4 regions of the Cellulosimicrobium sp. KWT-B genome follow, and region 3 is predicted to be linked to each of the others. Evidence: riboswitches for the same ligand, from Rfam matches in the RefSeq annotation. Region 3 holds a riboswitch; each other region holds the start of a gene.

Region 1 (3,196 bases), on a different contig from region 3:
CCACGAGCACCGCGGGACCGCTCACCTCCGGGAGCGCGAGCGCGACGTCGTCGCGCGCGCCGAGGTCGCGCGCCAGGTCTGCCGGGACGAGGCTGCGCGCACCGCCGACCTGGGCCGACGTCGACATCAGCGCGTCCCCGGCCGACGACGCACCGCGCACGTACGCGTCCGCCTGGACCGACGAGGCGACGATGCCGTCGAACGTGGTCGCGAGCATCGCGCGCAGCGCGAACGTGCCGGTCACGAACGCGACGCCGATCGTCACGGCGAGGACCGAGAGGACGAGCTGCGCGCCGTGCGCGCGCACGCCGCGCAGCGCGATCCGGCCCATCATCGGGCGGCCGCCGTCGTCGCTGCCGGGGCGGCGTGCGCCGGGGACGGCCCGGCGGGCGTGAGGGAGCCCAGCGTGTCGAGGACCGCCTGCGGCGTGGGGTCGTGGAGCTCGGTCACGAGGCGGCCGTCCGCGAGGAAGAGCACCCGGTGGGCGTACGACGCGGCGGTCGGGTCGTGCGTGACCATCGCGACGGACTGGCCGAGGTCGTCCACGGACGCGCGCAGGAAGCCCAGGACCTCCGCGGCGGCGCGCGAGTCGAGGTTCCCCGTCGGCTCGTCCGCGAGCACGATCGCGGGCCGCGACACCAGCGCCCGCGCGCACGCGACCCGCTGCTGCTGCCCGCCCGACAGCTCGGCGGGCCGGTGCCCCAGCCGGGGGCGCAGGCCCACGGCGTCGACCACGCGGTCGAACCACTCCCGGTCGACGGGGCGCCGGGCGATCGCGAGCGGCAGCACGATGTTCTCCTCCGCCGTGAGCGTCGGCACGAGGTTGAACGACTGGAAGACGAACCCCAGGCGCGTGCGCCGCAGGCGCGTCAGCCGGCGCTCGCTCATCGCGGAGACGGTCTCGCCGTCGACGACGACGGTCCCCGCCGTGGGGGAGTCGAGCCCCGCGAGGCAGTGCAGGAGCGTGGACTTCCCGGACCCGGACGGGCCCATGATCGCCGTCAGCCGACCCTTCTCCACGTCCACGTCCACGCCGTCGAGCGCACGCACCGCGGCCTCGCCGCGCCCGTACGTCTTCACCAGCCCGCGCGCGGTCGCGATCGCGGGTCGTGCACCGCCCTCGGCGCCCTCAGTGCCCTCAGTGGGCGCGCCCTCGCGCGGGGTGCTCCGCCGTGCCGCACCTGTCGTCGTCACGTCCTCGTCCGTCCTCTCGTCGTGCCGCTGCGCGGGAGCGTCGTGGCTCGCCGGGCGGCGTCGTCCTGTGGTGGCCGCCGGGGCTCCCGGCGGCCGCACCGACCCTCCCGCGGCGCGCGTCCCCGCGGCATCGGGGGCGGGCCCCGAACCGTCCCTGGTCCGCGGGCGCCGGCGCTCAGGGTTCTCTCAGGGGACTCTCCGGGTGTGGGGCCGGTGTAGGCTCGCGGTGAACGACAGGGGAGCTCCTGGAGGAGCTGAGAGTGCGGACCACCGCAGACCCTCGAACCTGATCCGGTTAGCACCGGTGGAGGAAGTCGGGATTCTCGATCACCTGCTCGCGCGGTCCGTCGCGCCCACCCGGCGCGCGGCCCGTCGGGCCGGTGGACCCCTCCTGAACGTCCAGGGAGGACACATGCAGCACACGACCACCGTCGCCCGCCGCGGCCGGGCCCTCGCGACCGGCGTGGGCGCGACGCTCGCGCTCCTCGCCCTCGCGGCCTGCTCGGGGGGCGACGGCGCCGGGGGCGACGACGCGTCGTCGGGCAGCGGGGGCACGGTCACCCTGGTGACCCACGACTCCTTCGCGGTGAGCGACGACGTGCTCGCCGCGTTCGAGGAGGAGAGCGGGCTCACCGTCGAGCAGGTCGCGCCCGGCGACGGCGGCGCGCTGGTCAACCAGCTGATCCTCACGAAGGACTCGCCCCTCGGCGACGTCGTGTTCGGGATCGACAACACCTTCGCGTCGCGCGCGATCGACGAGGGCGTCCTCGAGCCGTACACGCCCGCCGACGTCTCGGAGTCCGCCGCGTCGTACGCGGTCGGCGACGGCGGCGAGCTCACCGCCGTCGACCTCGGGGACGTGTGCGTCAACGTGGACCACGCGTGGTTCGCCGACGCGGGCATCCCCGAGCCCGTGACGCTCGAGGACCTGGCGAAGCCCGAGTACCGGGACCTCCTCGTCGTGACCAACCCCGCGACGTCGTCGCCGGGCCTCGCGTTCCTCCTCGCGACCGTCGGGGCGTTCGGCGAGGACGGCTGGGAGGACTACTGGGCGGACCTGCGCGCCAACGGCGTGAAGGTCGTCGACGGCTGGTCCGACGCGTACTACGTCGACTTCTCCGGCTCGGAGGGCGCGGGGCCGCGCCCGCTCGTGCTGTCGTACTCGACGTCGCCCGCGTTCACGCTCACCGAGGACGGCTCCGCGTCGACCACGGGCGCGCTGCTCGACACGTGCTTCCGCCAGGTCGAGTACGCGGGCGTGCTCGCGAACGCGAAGAACCCCGAGGGCGCGCAGCAGCTCCTCGACTTCCTCGTGAGCGAGACGTTCCAGGGCGACGTCGCCGACCAGATGTACATGTACCCCGCCGACGACTCCGTCACGCTGCCCGACGGCTGGGCCGAGTTCGCGCCGCTCGCCGACGAGCCCTTCGAGGTCGCTCCTGCCGACGTCTCGGCGCACCGCGACGAGTGGATCAAGGCATGGACGGCGACGGTCGTCGACTGACCTCCGGTCCCCGAACCCCCGGTCCCCGAGCGACCGCGGCTCTCCCTCGCGGGGTAGAGCCGTGGTCGCGCGGGGGAGACCCGTGGTTTCCCGAGGTAGAGCCGTGGTGAGGGGTCGGGCGGTCCGGCGGGGCGGCGTCGGGCGCGGGGTGCTGTGGGGTCTGGCGGCGGCGGTGCCGCTCGCGTTCCTCGGGGTGTTCTTCGCGTGGCCGGTCGTCACGCTCGTGGCGCGCGGGTTCGTCGGGGACGACGGCGGCCTCGACCTCTCGGGGTTCGCGGAGGTCTTCTCCGAGCCCCGCACGTGGCGGATCGTCGGCCTCACGCTCTGGCAGGCCGTGCTCGGCACGGCGCTGTCGCTGCTGCTCGGCGTGCCCGGCGCGTACGTGCTGTACCGGTGCCGGTTCCCCGGTCGGCGGATCGTGCGCGCGCTCGTCACGGTGCCGTTCGTGCTGCCGACCGTCGTCGTCGGCGTCGCGTTCCGGTCGCTGCTCGTGCAGGG
Region 2 (3,196 bases), on a different contig from region 3:
CGGTGGGCGAGGTCGTCGGCCAGCGGGAGCTCCGGCTCGGCGGCCTCGCGCAGCCCGGTCCGGCGCGTGCTCTCGGCGGCGGTGAGCACGGCGTCGGGGAAGCCGTTGACGTTCTGCCACGCCCACATCCACGTGCCCGGTCCGGGCGCGGCCGTGCCGAGGAACTGGAGGCGGCACGTCGCGGTCCCGCCGTCGGGCGCGGTGAAGGTGAAGACCCCGGTGGTCAGGTCGGCGGCCCAGGCGTCGTCGCCGTGGAGGTCCGTCAGGTGGAGCTGGTGCTCGTGGGAGAGGAACGCGGCGTCGTCGACGAGGTCCTGGAGGGCCGGGACGTCCTGGGCTGCCGTGCCGTGCGCGGTCTGCGGCTCCGTCATGGACCGACGGTAGCGGCGCGCACGGCGCCCGGCCCCCGCACGACACGCGGTGCGACGGGACCGCCGCTCAGGCCGCGAGGAGCAGGACGTCGCCGGCGCGCGCCGTCGGACGCCGGAGCGTCTCGGCGACGGGGAGGTCCCGCACGGGCTCGCCCACCGGGGCGACGTGCCGTGGCGCGGAGAGGGCACCGCGCTCTCGCGCGGAGGACAGCACGCGGACGGGCGCGAGCGGCCGGAGCTCCTCGCCCGTGCGGGCGACGAGGTCGACGAGCCGCAGGCCGAGGGCGCCGCACACGGCGGCGAGGACCTCGGACGACGCCTCCTTGCGCCCGCGCTCCACCTCGGACAGGTAGGCGGTGGAGACGCGCGCGTCGGCCGCGACGTCGACGAGCGTGCGCCCCTGCGCGAGCCGCGCCCGCCGCAGGATCCCCCCGATGACGTGGCGCAGGAGGGGCTCCGCCCGTCCGCCCGCCCGGGAGCGGGGGCTCGGCGTCACCCCGTCCGGCACCACGTCCGGCACCACGTCCGGCAGCGTGCCCGGCACCGCGCTCGTCGCGTCCATGCGTTCACGCTACCCGCGGCCCACCCGGGTGCCGAGGCGCCCGGGTGGGTATCTGCTGCTGGCGTAAGGCCGGGCGCACGACGCGACGCCGGCCGCGCGCCCGGCCGGACGGGTCACCAGCGCTCGAGCGACCAGGCCATCTGCCAGAAGCGGATCTCGTGGCGGCAGCTCAGCTCGAACGCGCGCTCCATGCGCGCGCGCTCCGCCTCGCCCGCGTCCGCGGCGAGCGCGTCGAGGCGTGCGCGCAGGTCCGTGAGGACGTCCTCGGTGCGCTCGGCCGCGTAGAACTGCCACCAGCCCGCGAGCGGGTGGTCGTCGCCGAGGGCGCCGGGCGTCGTCGCGCGCTCGCCGAGCCAGAAGCGCCGCGCGGACCAGATGTAGGTCCACGGGCACGGCAGCAGCGCGGCGAGCAGCACGCCGAGCGAGTCGCGGCCGGCCGCCGTCATGTGGTCGACGTAGGCCTGCGCGCTCGGCGCGAGGCGGTGCGTCTGCGCCTCCTCGTACGTCACGCCGAGGAAGTCGCACATCGCGTGGTGCGCGTGCGACTCGTCGTCGAGGAGGAAGCCGGCCTTGTCGTGGAAGTAGGCCGCCCACGACCGGTCGGGCGCGAGGGCCATGCCGAGGCCGTAGCAGCGCAGGTAGGCCGTGAGGTACTGGTGGTCCTGGCCCACGTAGTGGCGGACCGCGGCGGGCTCGACGGAGCCGTCGCGCAGCCCGGCCAGGAAGGGGTGGTCGTAGAACGTCTCGAAGAGGTCCGCGTACCGGCGGGCGAGGTCGGCGGTGAAGCCGGTCTCCTCCTGCCGGACGAGCGCGGTCGGGTCGTCCGCGAGGACAGGGTTCAGGGTGATGGCAGCAGGCGTCGTCATGCCCACGTTCCTCCGCTCGTGCTAGCGAGATCAGGTTCGACGGGTCCGGGCGGCCGTACCGCTCGTCTCAGTCCCTCGGCCCGGGCCGTGGCCCGGGCGGGACGCCCCGCGTGGTTCGCGCCGACCCTAGCAAGGACGGCGCCGGTGCGGGAGCCCTCGCCACGGTGTGGGAATATAGTTGTAGCGACAACAAGTTGGAGAAGACATGACCACGAGCACGCCGGGCGCGCCGACCGACCGCCTCCTGTCCCCGTCCACGAGCATGGACGCCGTCACGCTGCGCGTGGGCGACCTCGAGCTCATGACCTCGTACTACACGGGCGCGTTCGCCCTCGCCCCGCTCGAGGAGCGGTCGCGCGGCGCGGAGGTGCACCGTGTGCTGGGCCGCGGCCGCACACCCATGCTGCGCCTCGTGCACACCCCCGGGCTCCCGCCCGTCGACCCGCGCCAGGCCGGCCTGTTCCACACGGCCTTCCTGTTCGACGACGGCCCGAGCCTCGCCGCGACCGTCTACCGCGCCGCGCAGGACCGCCGCGGCACCTTCGTCGGGTCGAGCGACCACCTCGTCAGCGAGGCGTTCTACTTCACCGACCCCGAGGGCAACGGCGTCGAGCTCTACACCGACCGCCCCCGCGAGACGTGGGTGCGCGAGCACGGTCAGATCCTCATGACGACGACGTTCCTCGACCCGAACGCCTACCTGCGCACGCACCTCGACCAGGAGACGTTCGACGCCGGCCCCTCGCTCGCGGGCCGCGTCGGCCACGTGCACCTGCAGGTCGGCGACGTCGCGACCGCCCACGCCTTCTACGTCGACGCCGTCGGCTTCGAGGCGACGCTCACCGGGTACAGCGGGGCGCTCTTCGCGTCCGCGGGCGGGTACCACCACCACGTCGCGATGAACGTGTGGAACAGCGCGGGCGCCGGGCCCCGCGCCGCGAGCCTCGGGCTCGGCGACGTCGCCGTCACCGTGCCGGGCCGTGAGGACCTCGACGCGCTCGTCGCGCGCCTCCGCGCCCGCGGGCTGGAGCACGCGGACGACGGCCGCTCCGTCGTCGTGCACGACCCGTGGGGCACGCGCGTGACGCTGTCCGTCCCCGGCACCACGACCGAGGAGCTGCTCGCGCGCTGAGGCGCGGCGGCCCGGGCACGGAGCGCGCGCCCGGGGCACGAGGCGCACGATGGGAGGACCCGCCGAGCGCACCGAGGAGCGACCGTGTTCCGCAGCCTCTTCCCCGTCCTCACCGTGGCCGACCTCGACCGGTCCCTCGGCTTCTACCGCGACCTGCTGCGCGGGACGGTCGAGTACGCGTTCCCCGACGACGGCCCGCCCGTCTACGTGAGCGTGCGCGTGGGCGGGTCACCACTCGGGCTCGGGCAGGGCGACCCGCCTCCGG
Region 3 (3,196 bases):
GCGCCGTGGCCGCCGCGCGCGAGCGCGTCGGGGCGGAGCTGCGCGCATGAGCGGCGCACCGGGGCAGGGCGCGACGCCGGACGTGGCGCCCGCGCGCACCGCGCTCGTCACCGGGGCGTCGCGCGGCATCGGCCGCGCGGTCGCCGTCGGGCTCGCCGCGTCCGGTCTCGACGTCGCGCTCCTCGCGCGCGACGCGGGCCGGCTCGCGGGCGTGGCTGACGAGATCGCCGCGCTCGACGGCGCGGGCCGGGCCGTCGTCGTCACGGCGGACGTGACCGACGCCGCGGCGGTGGCCGCGGCCGTCCGCGAGGCCGAGGCCACGCTCGGGAGCGTGGACCTGCTCGTCAACAACGCGGGCCGGGTCGACGCCGAGGTGCCGCTCTGGGAGGCGGACCCCGACGAGTGGTGGGCCGTCCTCGAGACCAACGTGCGCGGGCCGTTCCTGCTCGCGCGCGCCGTCGTCCCCGGGATGCTCGCGCGCGGTGGCGGCCGCGTCGTCGACCTCAACAGCGGCGCGGGCTCGCACGACATGGAGGGCGCGAGCGCGTACAACGCGAGCAAGACGGCGCTGCTGCGCCTCGGGGCGAACCTCCACCGCTCGGGCCACGCGCTCGGGCTGCGGACCTTCGAGGTGTCGCCGGGCGTCGTGCAGACCGACATGACGGCGTCCATGGTCATGCACGAGGGCCGCACGGACTGGACGCCCGTCGAGCGCACGGTCGAGATGGTCGTCGCGATCGCCCGCGGCGAGCTCGACGCGTTCTCGGGGTCGTTCGTGCGCGTGACGCACGACTCGCCCGGGTCGCTCCGCGCGGCGGCCCAGGAGGCCGCCCGCGCGGGCGTCGTGCTGCCCGGTCCCGACGGCCGTCGGCTGCGCGTCACGCGCTGGGGCTCCGACGACCCGATGCCGGGGGAGCTCCCCGCCCGCTGAGCGCACGCGCCCCGCACGGCCGACGCCGCCCGACCCCCCGGTCGGGCGGCGTCCGTGCGTCCGGGCACCGGGTCACAGCGGGACGCACGCGTCCCGGTCGACCCACACGTGCCACAGGCCCCGCTCGGGGTGCTCGTACTCGAACGCCACGAGGCCGCCCGCGTCGTGCGTGACGACGCCCGTGAGCACGACCCGCCGGCCGTCGCGGTCGAACGTCGTGCAGAGGGCGGGCACCTGGACCGGGACGGGCGCGTCCGGCAGGAAGGGGCGGGTCGCGGGGGCGACGTGCTGCGTCATACCCGGAAAGACGCGTGCACGCGCGTCGTCTCACGCCTCGGGGCGGGTGAAAAGCGCACGGGTCGCCGCGTAGCATGGCCCGCGACACGGGGTGCCCCGCACCGGGGCTGAGATGAGACCCGTCGAACCTGATCTGGCTCGTACCAGCGAAGGGATGTCCGCGCGATGACGCTCGCCCTGCCTCGGCACACCTCCGACCCGGTCCCCGCTTCCGCGGACCGTGACCGTCGCCCCGACCCGGGCCGTGGGCCCGACCCGGCCCCGTCCCGCCCCCGCGTCCTCTCCGTCGCGGGGACCGACCCGACCGGCGGCGCCGGGATCCAGGCCGACCTCAAGGCGTTCTGCGCGCACGGCGCCTACGGCATGGCCGTCACCACGGCGCTCGTCGCGCAGAACACCCACGGCGTGCGGTCGGTGCACGTCCCCGGGCCGGCGTTCCTGCGCGCGCAGCTCGACGCCGTGTCCGACGACGTCGAGGTCGACGCCGTGAAGATCGGCATGGTGGCGGACGAGGCGAACGCCCGCGCCGTCGGGGAGTGGCTCGACGACCTCGCCGCGGCGCGCGCCGCCACGGGTGCTCCGCGGCCCTGGGTCGTCCTGGACCCGGTGATGGTCGCGACGTCCGGCCACCGCCTGCTCGACGCGGGTGCCGAGCAGGCCGTGCGCGACCTCGCGGCGCGCGCCGACGTCGTCACGCCGAACCTGCCCGAGCTCGCCGTCCTCGGCGGGCGGGAGCCCGCGACGACGTGGGACGACGCCCTGCGCCAGGCGACGTCGTACGCGACCGCGAGCGACGCCGTCGTGCTGCTCAAGGGCGGTCACCTCACCGGACGCACGTCGCCCGACGCGCTCGTCGTCCCCGCGCCCGGGCCGACGTCGGGCCGCGCGCCGGGGGCGGCCACCGTCACGACGTTCGACGCCGAGCGCGTCGACACGCCCCACACCCACGGCACGGGGTGCTCGCTCTCGGCGGCGCTCGCGGCGCTGCGACCGCAGCGCGCGAGCTGGGAGGAGGCGGCGCGCGAGGCCAAGGAGTGGCTCACGGGCGCGCTGCGTGCCGGCGCCGCGCTGCGGGTGGGGACGGGCCGGGGGCCCGTGGACCATCTGCACCGCTCGGCGCCCGTGCGGCCGGGCTGAGCCCGGGCCGACCGGGCGAGCCCGGGCTGCTGCGACGTGCCGAGCCCGGGCCGCGGGACGCACTCAGGCCGTGGGGCCGCTCGCTGCGTGGTCGGCCCTGCGGTCGGCTCCGCGGTCGGTGTCGAGGTCGGCCAGCGCGTCGCGGAGCACGGCGAGCGTCGCGCGCGCGACGGCGAGGCGCTGCGCGGGCGGGGCGTCCTCGGGCCGCGTGGTCACCTTGGCGCCGACGAGCGGGACCGGCCCGGCCGCGGCGAGGAACTCGCGCACCTCGGCCGGGCCGAGCATCGACTCGTCGGGGCCTGGGAGCGCGGGGTCCGGGCCGTGGGGCGGCACGTGCGCGTCCGCCCACGGCGCACCCCACCGGCCGGGCCGGCCGGCGGCCCCGGAGAGCATCGCGCTCGCGAGGAGGCCTGCGCCGGCGGCCGCCCGCGCGTGCTCGACGGGCGTCGCGGCGCTGCGCCCCTCGATGGCGGACCGGCCCCAGTTGAGCCCGAGGTGCAGGGGGTGGCCGGTGTCCCGGGCCGCGCGCGCGACGGCGGCGATCTCGTCGTCGAGCGCGAGGAAGCCCTTCTCCGCGACGCCCCACGGGCGTGGCGCGTCGCAGTGCTCGACCACGAGCGGCAGCCCGGCGGGCGCGACGGCGGCCAGCTCGGTGAGGCTGCGCGCGAGCGCTGCGCCGGAGCCGCGGCCGGGACCGGGCGCGGACTGGAGCTCGACCGCGACGACGCGTCGTCGACCCTCCGCCTCGGCGAGCCGGGTCACGGCCGCGAGGACGCGCGCGACGCCGTCGACCGCCTCGCGCCGACCCTCCTCGTCGTCGGACGCGAGGCC
Region 4 (3,196 bases), on a different contig from region 3:
ACCTCGCCCGCGCGCATCAGCCCGTGGTCCACGTGCACGCACGTGAGCTGGTCGCCCACCGCGCGCTGCACGAGCGCCGCGGCGACGGCGGAGTCCACGCCGCCCGAGAGCGCGCAGATGACGCGCGCGTCGCCGACCTGGGCGCGGATCGCCGCGACCTGGTCCGCGATGACGTTGCCGGGCGTCCAGTCCGGGGCGAGGCCCGCGCCGTCGTACAGGAAGTGCTCCAGCACGGTCTGGCCGTGCGCGGAGTGCTTGACCTCCGGGTGCCACTGCACGCCGTAGAGGCGACGCTCGCGGTCCTCGAACGCGGCGACCGGCGAGCCCGACGACGTCGCGAGGACCTCGAAGCCCTCGGGCGCGCGGTGCACGGCGTCGCCGTGGCTCATCCACGTGGTCTGGTTCTGCGGCGTGCCGTCGAGCAGCACGCCCGCGGCGCACACCTCGACCTCGGTGCCGCCGTACTCGCGCAGGCCCGTCTGGGCGACCTCGCCGCCGAGCGCCTTCGCCATGGCCTGGAAGCCGTAGCAGATACCCATGACGGGCACGCCTGCCTCGAACAGCGCCGGGTCGACGAACGGGGCACCCGTGGCGTACACGGACGATGGGCCGCCCGAGAGGATGATCGCGGCCGGGTCCTTCGCGAGCATCTGCTCGACCGTGAAGGTGTGCGGCACGATCTCGGAGTAGACCTTGGCCTCGCGCACGCGGCGCGCGATGAGCTGCGCGTACTGGGCGCCGAAGTCGACGACGAGCACGGGCCGCGGGGTCGAGGCGACCTCGGCGGTGGTGGGGGTGTCGGGAGCGGTGGCGGGTGACGTCACCCGTCCAGGATAGTCGCCGCGCGGCGGGGCTCGTCCCGCGTCTCAGGCGTCGGCGGGCACCTCGGCGCGCGCCGCGACGCGCTCGCGCAGGGCGCGGGCCGCCGCCTCCGGGTCGCTCGCCGCCGTGATCGCGCGCACCACCACGATCCGGGTCGCGCCCGCGTCGAGGACCGCGTCGAGCCGGTCCGCGTCGATGCCGCCGATCGCAAACCAGGGCGTCGCGGGCCGGGTCGCCGCGACGTCCCGTAGCAGGTCGAGGCCGACGGCGGCCCGTCCCGGCTTCGTCGGGGTCGCCCACAGCGGACCCACGCAGAAGTAGTCCACCGCCGGGTCGGCCTCCGCCGCGGCCGCCTGCGCGGCCGAGTGCGTGGACCTGCCGAGCACGGGCCCCGCGCCCAGCAGCGCCCGGACCGCCGGCACGGGCAGGTCGCGCTGACCCATGTGCACGACCGGCGCGCCCGTGACCGACGCCACGTCCGCCCGGTCGTTCACGGCCCACAGCGCGCCGTGCTCCGTCGCGACCCGCGCGACGAGCTCCTGGAGCTCGAGCTCGCGCGCGACGTCGAGCGTCTTGTCGCGGAGCTGCACGACGTCCACCCCGCCCGCGAGCGCCGCCCGCAGGAAGTCCTCGAGGTCGCCGCGCTCCTCGCGCGCGTCCGTGCAGAGGTAGAGCCGCGCGTCGGCGAGCCGGGCGCGTACGGCGTCCGCCGACGGGGCGGGAGTGGCCGGGGTGGTGGAGGTCTCGGAGCTCACCCGCGGGAGCCTAGCCTCGGCGGGTCCTCGGCAGGAGGTACTGTGGCCGACAGCACGGGAGCCCCGCAGGGGGCTGAGAGGGCGTCGCCGCCGACCGTCGAACCTGATCTGGGTCATGCCAGCGAAGGGAGCGCACATGAACCTGTCCGTCCACCCGTCCGCGGGTGGCGCCGTCGTGCCCGACGGCGCGCGCGACGTCGTCGTCGTGGGGGGCGGGATCGTGGGTGTCGCCGTCGCGTGGCGCGCGGCGCGCGCGGGGTTGACCGTCACGGTGCTCGACCCGGCGCCGGGCGCGGGCGCGACCCACGCCGCAGCGGGGATGCTCGCACCGGTGACCGAGGCCGACTTCGGGGAGGAGGCCGCCCTGCGGCTCCACCTCGCGGCCGCCGCGGCGTGGCCGGCGTTCGCCGCGGACCTGCGCGCGGCGACGGGGGCGGACGTCGGGCTGCGGACCGCCGGGACCCTCACCCTCGCCTACGACGCGGACGACCTCGCGCTGCTCCGCCGCGTCCTCGCGCTGCACGCCGCGCACGGTCTCGCGTCGCACGAGCTCACCGTCGCCGACGCGCGCCGCCGCGAGCCGTACCTGGGCCCGCGCGTCGCCGGGGCGGCGTGGGCCCCCGCGGACCACGCCGTCGACCCGCGCGCGGCGCACGCCGCGCTGCTCGCCGCGCTCGGCGGAGGCGACGCCGCGGGTGCGGGCTCGGCCACCGGGGCGCGCGTCGTCCGCGCGTCCGCGACCCGGCTCGCGCTCGATGGCGGGCGCGTGGTCGGCGTGCACGACGACGCGGGCCGGCTCCACCGCGCGGGTGCGGTCGTCGTCGCGGCGGGCTGGCAGTCGGGCGCCCTCCTCGCGGACGTGCCGGGCGTCGTCGTGCCCACGCGGCCGGTGAAGGGTCAGACGCTGCGGCTCGACGCGGGCCCGGACCTCGCGCTGGAGCACGTCGTGCGCGGGCTCGTGCAGGGCCGGCCGGTGTACGTCGTGCCGCGCGACCCCGAGCCGGCCGGCCCGCGCGCCGGGCACCGGGAGGTCGTCGTCGGGGCTACCACCGAGGAGAACCCGGACGACCGCCGCGCCACCGCCGGCGGGGTCTTCGCGCTCCTGCGGGACGCGCGCGCCCTCCTGCCGGGGATCGACGAGGCCGCGCTGGTCGAGGTGACGCCGCGGGGGCGCCCCGCGACCCCGGACAACCTCCCGCTCGTCGGGCCGACGGACGTCCCGGGGCTGCACCTCGCGACGGGCCACGGCCGCAACGGCATCCTGCTCGCCCCGCTCACGGCGGACGCCGTCGTCGCCGGGCTCGGCGGGCTCTCCGGCCTGGGCGGGACCGAGCCCGGCGACGACGTCGCGACCGCCCTCGCCACCGCCCGCACCGACCGCTTCGCCCGCACCGCCACCACACCGAGGTGAGACCCGTGACCGCACCCGCACCCACCGCGCTCGTCAACGGCGAGCCGTACCCGCTCGACGGCGACGTCGACCTGGAGCGGCTCGTCGCCGCGCTCGTCCCCGCCTACGTCGCCGACGGCACGCCGCAGGGCGTCGCGGTGGCCGTCGGGGACGCCGTCGTGCCGCGCGGCGCCTGGGCGACGACCGTCGTCGCGCCCGGGGACCGCAT

The links. Region 3 has a riboswitch for thiamine pyrophosphate ahead of thiD (bifunctional hydroxymethylpyrimidine kinase/phosphomethylpyrimidine kinase). Riboswitches for the same ligand answer to the same signal wherever they lie in the genome.
Region 1: another riboswitch for thiamine pyrophosphate. It lies ahead of B9L22_RS07285 (thiamine ABC transporter substrate binding subunit); the one in region 3 lies ahead of thiD (bifunctional hydroxymethylpyrimidine kinase/phosphomethylpyrimidine kinase).
Region 2: another riboswitch for thiamine pyrophosphate. It lies ahead of B9L22_RS14380 (TenA family protein); the one in region 3 lies ahead of thiD (bifunctional hydroxymethylpyrimidine kinase/phosphomethylpyrimidine kinase).
Region 4: another riboswitch for thiamine pyrophosphate. It lies ahead of thiO (glycine oxidase ThiO); the one in region 3 lies ahead of thiD (bifunctional hydroxymethylpyrimidine kinase/phosphomethylpyrimidine kinase).

What each region holds. Positions count from the first base shown of each region.
Region 1 is NZ_NEDO01000002.1:235,273-238,468, reverse strand. Features, by position in the region: gene B9L22_RS07295 (ABC transporter permease) at 1-334, opposite strand, end outside; gene B9L22_RS07290 (ABC transporter ATP-binding protein) at 331-1,101, opposite strand; TPP riboswitch at 1,420-1,524, shown strand; gene B9L22_RS07285 (thiamine ABC transporter substrate binding subunit) at 1,607-2,698, shown strand; gene B9L22_RS07280 (iron ABC transporter permease) at 2,802-3,196, shown strand, end outside.
Region 2 is NZ_NEDO01000004.1:363,056-366,251, forward strand. Features, by position in the region: gene B9L22_RS14370 (DUF6882 domain-containing protein) at 1-371, opposite strand, end outside; gene B9L22_RS20700 (helix-turn-helix transcriptional regulator) at 439-933, opposite strand; gene B9L22_RS14380 (TenA family protein) at 1,047-1,799, opposite strand; TPP riboswitch at 1,790-1,918, opposite strand; gene B9L22_RS14385 (VOC family protein) at 2,005-2,931, shown strand; gene B9L22_RS14390 (glyoxalase/bleomycin resistance/extradiol dioxygenase family protein) at 3,016-3,196, shown strand, end outside.
Region 3 is NZ_NEDO01000006.1:17,077-20,272, reverse strand. Features, by position in the region: gene pheT (phenylalanine--tRNA ligase subunit beta) at 1-50, shown strand, start outside; gene B9L22_RS17005 (SDR family oxidoreductase) at 47-931, shown strand; gene B9L22_RS17000 (hypothetical protein) at 1,004-1,228, opposite strand; TPP riboswitch at 1,306-1,400, shown strand; gene thiD (bifunctional hydroxymethylpyrimidine kinase/phosphomethylpyrimidine kinase) at 1,394-2,365, shown strand; gene B9L22_RS16990 (DUF4862 family protein) at 2,429-3,196, opposite strand, start outside.
Region 4 is NZ_NEDO01000001.1:209,996-213,191, forward strand. Features, by position in the region: gene guaA (glutamine-hydrolyzing GMP synthase) at 1-824, opposite strand, end outside; gene thiE (thiamine phosphate synthase) at 867-1,577, opposite strand; TPP riboswitch at 1,622-1,723, shown strand; gene thiO (glycine oxidase ThiO) at 1,714-2,988, shown strand; gene thiS (sulfur carrier protein ThiS) at 2,994-3,196, shown strand, end outside.